3 regions of the Arthrobacter sp. zg-Y919 genome follow, and region 1 is predicted to be linked to each of the others. Evidence: riboswitches for the same ligand, from Rfam matches in the RefSeq annotation. Region 1 holds a riboswitch; each other region holds the start of a gene.
What was found. Region 1 has a riboswitch for S-adenosylmethionine ahead of QNO10_RS00345 (cobalamin-independent methionine synthase II family protein). Riboswitches for the same ligand answer to the same signal wherever they lie in the genome.
Positions count from the first base shown of each region.

Region 1 (2,257 bases):
GTACGGCTTCCACTACGGCTTCGGCCTGGCCGCCATCGGCATGGCCATCGGTCTGGTGCAGTACGGCGTAACCCGCAAGAACCTGCCCGAATCCGCACATCATGTAGCCAACCCGCTCCCGAAGCAGCAGTACATGAAGGTCGGGCTCATTGCCGTGGCCGGTCTGGTTGTTATTGCGCTGGCCGTTGTCTTCAACATCCTGACCGCCAAGAACCTCGCCGTGGTCATGGCGGCCGTGGCCATCGTGGCTTCCGTCGCCTACTTCGTCATCATCCTCAGCAGCAAGAAGGTGAACCAGGTGGAACGCCGCCGGGTGTACTCCTTCATGCCGCTCTTTATTGCCAGCGCTGCGTTCTGGGCCTTGTTCCAGCAGCAGTTCACGGTGGTTGCCATGTACGCGGACACCTCCCTGAACCGCAGCATCTTCGGCTGGGAAATGCCGCCGAGCTGGGTGCAGTCCATTAACCCGGTCTTCATCATCATCTTCGCCGCGGTCTTCGCCGGTGTGTGGACCAAGATGGGCGACCGCCAGCCGTCCTCCCCGCTGAAGTTCGCCATGGGCCTGGCCGTGATGGGCCTCGCCTTCCTGGCCTTCATTCCGTTCTCCGGAGGTGCCCCGAACAGCACCCCGCTGCTGGCCATGGCCGGGATCCTGCTGCTGTTCACCTTCGCTGAACTGTTCCTGTCCCCGATCGGCCTGTCGGTGGCAACCAAGCTGGCTCCGGAAGTCTTCCGGACCCAGATGGTGGCCCTGTTCTTCCTGTCCGTCTCCCTGGGCACCACCCTGGCCGGCTGGCTGGCACAGTTCTACGATCCCGCAACCGAAGTCAGCTACTTCACCTTCAGCGGCGTCACCGCAATCATCCTGGGCATTGCCCTTGCCGCGGCGACACCGTCGATCAAGAAGCTCATGGGCGGCGTGCGCTAGCAGCACCCCGCACCACTGCAGCAGGGACGGCGGCACCGGAACTCTCCGGTGCCGCCGTCCTTTTTTGTGTCCGCTTGTGTCCTCAGACATACTTGGCTGCACCCCAGGGACGTGGTTAGGATGGGTCCCAGCTTCAGGAGACACGGCCGCCAAGCTCCGACTTGGCCGTGCACCAACCCCATGCTTCGCGGGTGGTTCGGATGACGAAGCGGCCTGCACCGCCCTTCCGGGCGTCCGGTGCCGGCAAGAGCACTGCTTCCCAAGGATGACTGCCATGCGCAAAAGCACTGACCGCATTTTGACCACCCACGCCGGTTCCCTTCCCCGTACTCCTGAACTGCTGGCCGCGAATGCGGCACGCGAAGCCGATCCCGCAGACACCGGGGGGTACGCGGAGCTGCTGCAGGCCGCCGTCGCCGACCTGGTGGCCCGCCAGCTGAAGGCCGGCATCGACATTCCGAACGACGGCGAATACGGCCACGCAATGTCCGCCGACGTCGACTACGGGGCCTGGTGGTCCTATTCCTTCTCCCGGCTCGCCGGCCTGAGCGTGGCCGAAACGGGAATCTGGGACATGGGGCCGCACCGCTCCGAACCGGGCAGTGTGGTCCTCACCAGCTTCGGCGACCGCCGCGACCGGCAACGCTTTTCCGCGGCCTACTCCGACCCGTCGTCGGGCATCACCACGGGCGCGCAGAAGGTCTTCCCGAAGGTCACGGGCCCGGTGGAATACACGGGGTACGACGCCGTGGCGAACGACATTGCCAACCTCAAGGCGGGACTGGCGTCGGCGGGGCTGACGGAAGGCTTCCTGGCGTCACTGTCCCCCGGGTCCTGTTCCCGGATTGCCAACGAGTACTACGCCACCGAGGAAGAGTTCATTTACGCGTGTGCGGACGCCATGCACGAGGAATACCTGGCCATTGCCGACGCCGGGCTGATTGTCCAGATCGATGACCCGTCCATCGCGGAGAACTGGGACCAGATCAATCCCGAACCGTCCGTCGAGGACTACCTGAGGTTCACGCAGGTCCGTGTGGAGGCCCTGAACTACGCCCTGCGCGGCATCCCGGAGGAACAGGTCCGGTTCCACCTATGCTGGGGCTCCTGGCACGGGCCGCACACCACGGACATCGAGTTCCGGCATCTGGTGGACACCCTGCTCCGGATCAACGCGGGCGGCTACAGCTTTGAAGCCGGAAACGTGCGGCACGAGCACGAATGGCGGGTCTGGGAGGACACCAAACTGCCGGACGGCAAGGTCATCCTCCCCGGCGTCGTCTCCCATGCCACCAACGTGGTGGAGCATCCGGAACTGGTGGCGGACCG
Region 1 covers NZ_CP126242.1:71,480-73,736, reverse strand. The annotation lists gene QNO10_RS00350 (peptide MFS transporter) at 1-928, shown strand, start outside; SAM riboswitch class IV at 1,060-1,184, shown strand; gene QNO10_RS00345 (cobalamin-independent methionine synthase II family protein) at 1,203-2,257, shown strand, end outside.

Region 2 (2,257 bases), 600 kb from region 1:
TCATTTTCCCGGTGCTGGTGATGGTGGTTCCGGATCCCCTCACCGCCTCCTACGTCCTGAACCTGGGCTTCTACGCAGTTGCCGGCCTTTTGGCCTTCCTTGCGGCCCGCCCGTATGTGGTGCGGGAAACGAAGATCCTGGCCACCCGCCCGGTGCTGACGCTGGCCCTGATTCCCGCGGGCGTCATCATCATGCTCATCGCCACCATGGCCGCTGTCCTGGTGACCGGGGACGTCCAGACCGCAGCGAACCAGGAAGCGGTCCAGGGGTTTGTCGGGTCCGTCTCGCCCTGGCTGATCATTCCCCTGATCGTGGTGCTGGCGCCCTTTGTGGAGGAGTACATCTTCCGGCACCTGCTGATCGGCAAGCTCAGCCGGTACTGGAATATCTGGGCCTGCGGCATCCTGTCGGTCCTGTTGTTCGCGTCCATCCACGTCGTGGGCAAGGAATCCCTCACCCTGCCGGTCTTGGTGCCTTACCTGGCGATGGGTGCCACCCTGGTCGGCCTCTATGTCTGGGCGGGCAACAACTTCATGCTGTCCTACGGGGTGCACGCGGCGAAGAACCTCCTGGGGGTGCTGGTGATGTACGCGGTCCCGCCGGAGCTGCTCCAGCAGTAGCAGGACGTCTCCGGCGGGCTGCTGCGGTCCCTTCTGTACAGCTGATGCTGGCTGCCGCGTCGGCGCCGTCGCCTTGTGTACAGCTGATGCTGGCCACGGACCCATCAGGGCGCATCTGCTGTACACAAGGTGAGCCTCGGCAGCTAGGAGCCGGCCTTTTCGATGCGCTCAGTTTCCGGTGCCCGGACCAGGGAGCCGTTGCACGGAACCACCCGCTCCGGCCGGGCTAAGTAGAAAAAAGAACTCCGCGCATCGGACTCGAACCCGCCGGGCACCATCAGCGTGGAATAGCGCTGGCACCACTGCGGGGTATCGACGGCGGCCCCCAGTGCGGTGGCGACGGCCGGAACATTGTGGAACCACATCAGGTGCTGGATTCCTTCGGACACCAGGTAAATGAGGTCCAGCTGCGGATCGGCCGTGGCTTCGACGTCCGACCACTGCTCCCAGCCCTCGAGACGGCGGCCGTGGATCCAATGGATGTTGTGCCCCGGCGCGAAGCCGCTGCAGTTGCTGAGACCGGATTTGCTGACACTGGAAATGCTCACAGTGGGTTCCTTTTCAGGTTGTCCTTGCCTGCAACGGACGAAGCAGGCCGCTTCGTCATCCGAACCACCCGCCGAACAGTGGGGTTGGTGTGGGGCCAGTCGGAGCTTTTATGCCCGGTTTCCCGGGCGGAGGCCACATCTCGTGAAGCTGAAAACTACTTTAGCGGAGGCCGCCGACATTTCGACAGGGGCCATTCCCGGGTGTGCGGTGGTGAGCGGTCCGGCGCCCATAGTCCGCAGCTCGCCTTCCGTCCGCGGAAGGTCCCGGGGCCGAATACCCTCGCACACTCCCCGCGGGAGGTGGGCCCGAAGGATGCGCTCCTCACCATCCGGGGCATTGCGGAAGATGACGGACGCACGAAGGTGACGGACGCACGAAGGCGCCGGGAGGAGACGGACCCACGAAGGGGTTTGGCAGGAGTCGACGCACACCCCAAGGCGGGCGGGAAGCAGCGGACCCACGAGGGCATGGCGAAAGGTGCCGGACGCACGAAGGGGCCTGGAGGAGGCGGCTTTAATATTCTCCACGAGCTCTGCGAGCGGGGAATTTCGTTGCCGCCGGATCCAGGCCCCGAAGGTGCCAAGGTTCCAGACCGCTGGGGGGGGGCACCCCCGGGACCGGCTTACCGCCAGCCGGCCCCCGGTGCCACGAGCTTGACGATGCTTTCCAGCAGCTGCGCGTTGTAGTCCACGCCCAGCTGGTTCGGCACGGTCACCAGGACCGTATCCGCTTCCTGAACGGCGGCATCCGCAGCCAGTTCCGCGGCGATGACGTCCGGTTCGCCGATGTAGCTCTTGCCGAACCGGGCCAGGTCGCCGTCTAGGTGGCCCACCTGGTCGCGGCCTTCGGCCTGGGCACGGAGCCCGAAGTACCGCCGGTCCGCCTCGGTCACCAGGGGAATGATGCTGCGGCTGACGGACACACGCGGTGTGCCCTGATGCCCGGCGTCGGCCCACGCCTGCCGGTACACGGCGATCTGCTCGGCCTGCAGCTGATCGAACGGCACACCGGTGTCTTCGGTGAGGAGGGTGGAGCTCATGAGGTTCATGCCCTGCTCTCCGGTCCATTTGGCGGTGGCCCGGGTGCCG
Region 2 covers NZ_CP126242.1:2,558,019-2,560,275, reverse strand. The annotation lists gene QNO10_RS12045 (CPBP family intramembrane glutamic endopeptidase) at 1-620, shown strand, start outside; gene QNO10_RS12040 (hypothetical protein) at 764-1,168, opposite strand; SAM riboswitch class IV at 1,184-1,316, opposite strand; gene QNO10_RS12035 (LLM class flavin-dependent oxidoreductase) at 1,792-2,257, opposite strand, start outside.
Region 2: another riboswitch for S-adenosylmethionine. It lies ahead of QNO10_RS12040 (hypothetical protein); the one in region 1 lies ahead of QNO10_RS00345 (cobalamin-independent methionine synthase II family protein).

Region 3 (2,257 bases), 870 kb from region 1:
TTCTCCACCGGATGGCCGAGCCAGTCGGTGACGCGGGCAGCGGATCCGGCGATGGTCAGCGACTTCAGCTTCACCGAGCCGGGCATGCCGGGGATCGCGTTGGAGGGGTGCAGTTCCTCGGTGTTGTCATCCCAGCGCAGCAGGTAGGGCACCTGCGGGTCGGCGATGAGACCGTTGATGCCGATCTGCCGCCAGGTGAGCTCCTGGCCGTCGGGGAATTTGCGGTTGCCCGGCACGGAGGACCGGCCCAGGCGTTCCTCGAAGGGGGAGAGATCGTCCACGGCAACACACCAGCCCATCCAGCCGCCGCCGCATTCGGAACGCTGGCGCACGGCCTGCCCGAAGGGCGCCTTGTCCGACGCCGGGTGGTTCAGTACCTCCACCACCTCGACGTACTGGTTGTTGGCCAGGGGCAGGATCATATTGCGGGTACCGAACCGGGGGTGGACGCCACCCTTCACGAAGTCGGCACCGAGAGCAGCGGCAATCCTCTCTGTGGTGGCCAGAAGACCGTCGGATTCACAGGCATAAGAAACATGGTCCAAGCGCATGCGGCCCATTGTGGCACGTTGTGATACCCGTCTCGACCAAGGGATGCCTAAGTGCGGATTTTTTCCCTCTCCGGCACCAAACCGCCACCGTAGCGGCAGGTTTTTTCATGGTCCGTCACAGAGCTTGCAGAACGCCGATGTTTCGGTTTCCATTGGTGCAGGTCATGAGTGCCAGCAGATAGCCCCGGCTTGCTGGCCGGCAACCCTCCAACCGCGGTGGGGTGCCCCGGGTGAAGACCTGGCCGTACGCCAAACGGGCGTCCGGCAAGCGCGGGTCCCACGACCCCACCGGATATCCGGCGTACCCGGATGCACCCCGGCGGCGTTGTGCGGCCCCTGGTTTGAGGGAGCATCATGAGTGCAGATTGGTCATTTGAAACCCGCCAGATCCACGTAGGCCAGGAGCCCGACGCCGTCACCGGCGCACGTGCCCTGCCCATCTACCAGACAACGTCCTTCGTTTTCCCCAGTGCCGAAGCCGCAGCCAACCGGTTTGCGCTGGCCGAACTGGAACCCATTTACACCCGGATCGGCAACCCCACCCAGGAAGCGGTGGAAAACCGGATCGCGTCGCTGGAGGGCGGCGTCGGCGCCCTGCTGCTGGCTTCCGGACAGGCGGCGGAAACCTTCGCGCTGCTGAACGTGGCGCAGGCCGGCGACCATGTGGTCGCCAGCCCCAGCCTCTACGGCGGCACCTACAACCTGCTGAAGCACACCCTGAAGCGGTTCGGTATTGAAACCACCTTCGTGCAGGACCCGGACAACCTGGACCAATGGCGCGACGCCGTCCGGCCCAACACCAAGGCGTTCTTCGGCGAGGTGGTTTCCAACCCCCGGCAGGATGTCCTGGACCTGGAAGGCATCAGCGCCGTGGCCCATGACGCGGGCATTCCGCTGATTGTGGACAACACGCTGTCGACGCCGTACCTGATCCGCCCGATCGAGTGGGGCGCCGACATTGTGGTCCACTCGGCCACCAAGTACCTCGGCGGACACGGAACCGCCATTGCCGGCGTGATCGTGGATTCGGGCAACTTCGATTTCGCTGCCGATCCGGAGAAGTTCCCCGGCTTCAACACGCCCGATGAAAGCTACAACGGGCTCGTCTACGCCCGGGACCTGGGCGTCAACGGAGCGCTGGGGGCGAACCTCGCGTTCATCCTCAAGGCACGCGTCCAGCTGCTGCGCGACCTCGGATCCGCGGTGTCGCCCTTCAACGCCTTCCTGATTGCCCAGGGCCTGGAAACCCTGAGCCTGCGGATCGAACGGCACGTATCCAACGCCGTCGCCGTCGCGAACTGGCTGGAACAGCACGACGACGTCGTGTCCGTGGCGTACGCGGGCCTGGAGTCCAGTCCGTGGTTTGACCGTGGCCGCACCTACGGTCCGCGCGGCACCGGCGCCATTGTCTCCTTCGAAATCGAGGGCGGCATAGACGCCGGCAAACGCTTCGTCGACGGACTGGAACTGCACTCGCACGTGGCCAATGTGGGGGACGTGCGCTCCCTGGTGATCCACCCGGCATCCACCACGCACAGCCAGCTCGGAGCTGAAGCGCAGCTGGCGGCCGGTGTCAGTCCGGGGCTGGTCCGCCTCTCCGTGGGCATCGAACATATCGACGACATCCTCGCGGACCTCGACGCCGGGTTCCGGGCTGCCAAGGGAGCGTAGGCTCCATGACCCGGCACCCGGCACCCCAGGGCAAG
Region 3 covers NZ_CP126242.1:943,644-945,900, forward strand. The annotation lists gene QNO10_RS04450 (VOC family protein) at 1-551, opposite strand, end outside; SAM riboswitch class IV at 712-828, shown strand; gene QNO10_RS04455 (bifunctional o-acetylhomoserine/o-acetylserine sulfhydrylase) at 906-2,222, shown strand; gene metX (homoserine O-acetyltransferase MetX) at 2,228-2,257, shown strand, end outside.
Region 3: another riboswitch for S-adenosylmethionine. It lies ahead of QNO10_RS04455 (bifunctional o-acetylhomoserine/o-acetylserine sulfhydrylase); the one in region 1 lies ahead of QNO10_RS00345 (cobalamin-independent methionine synthase II family protein).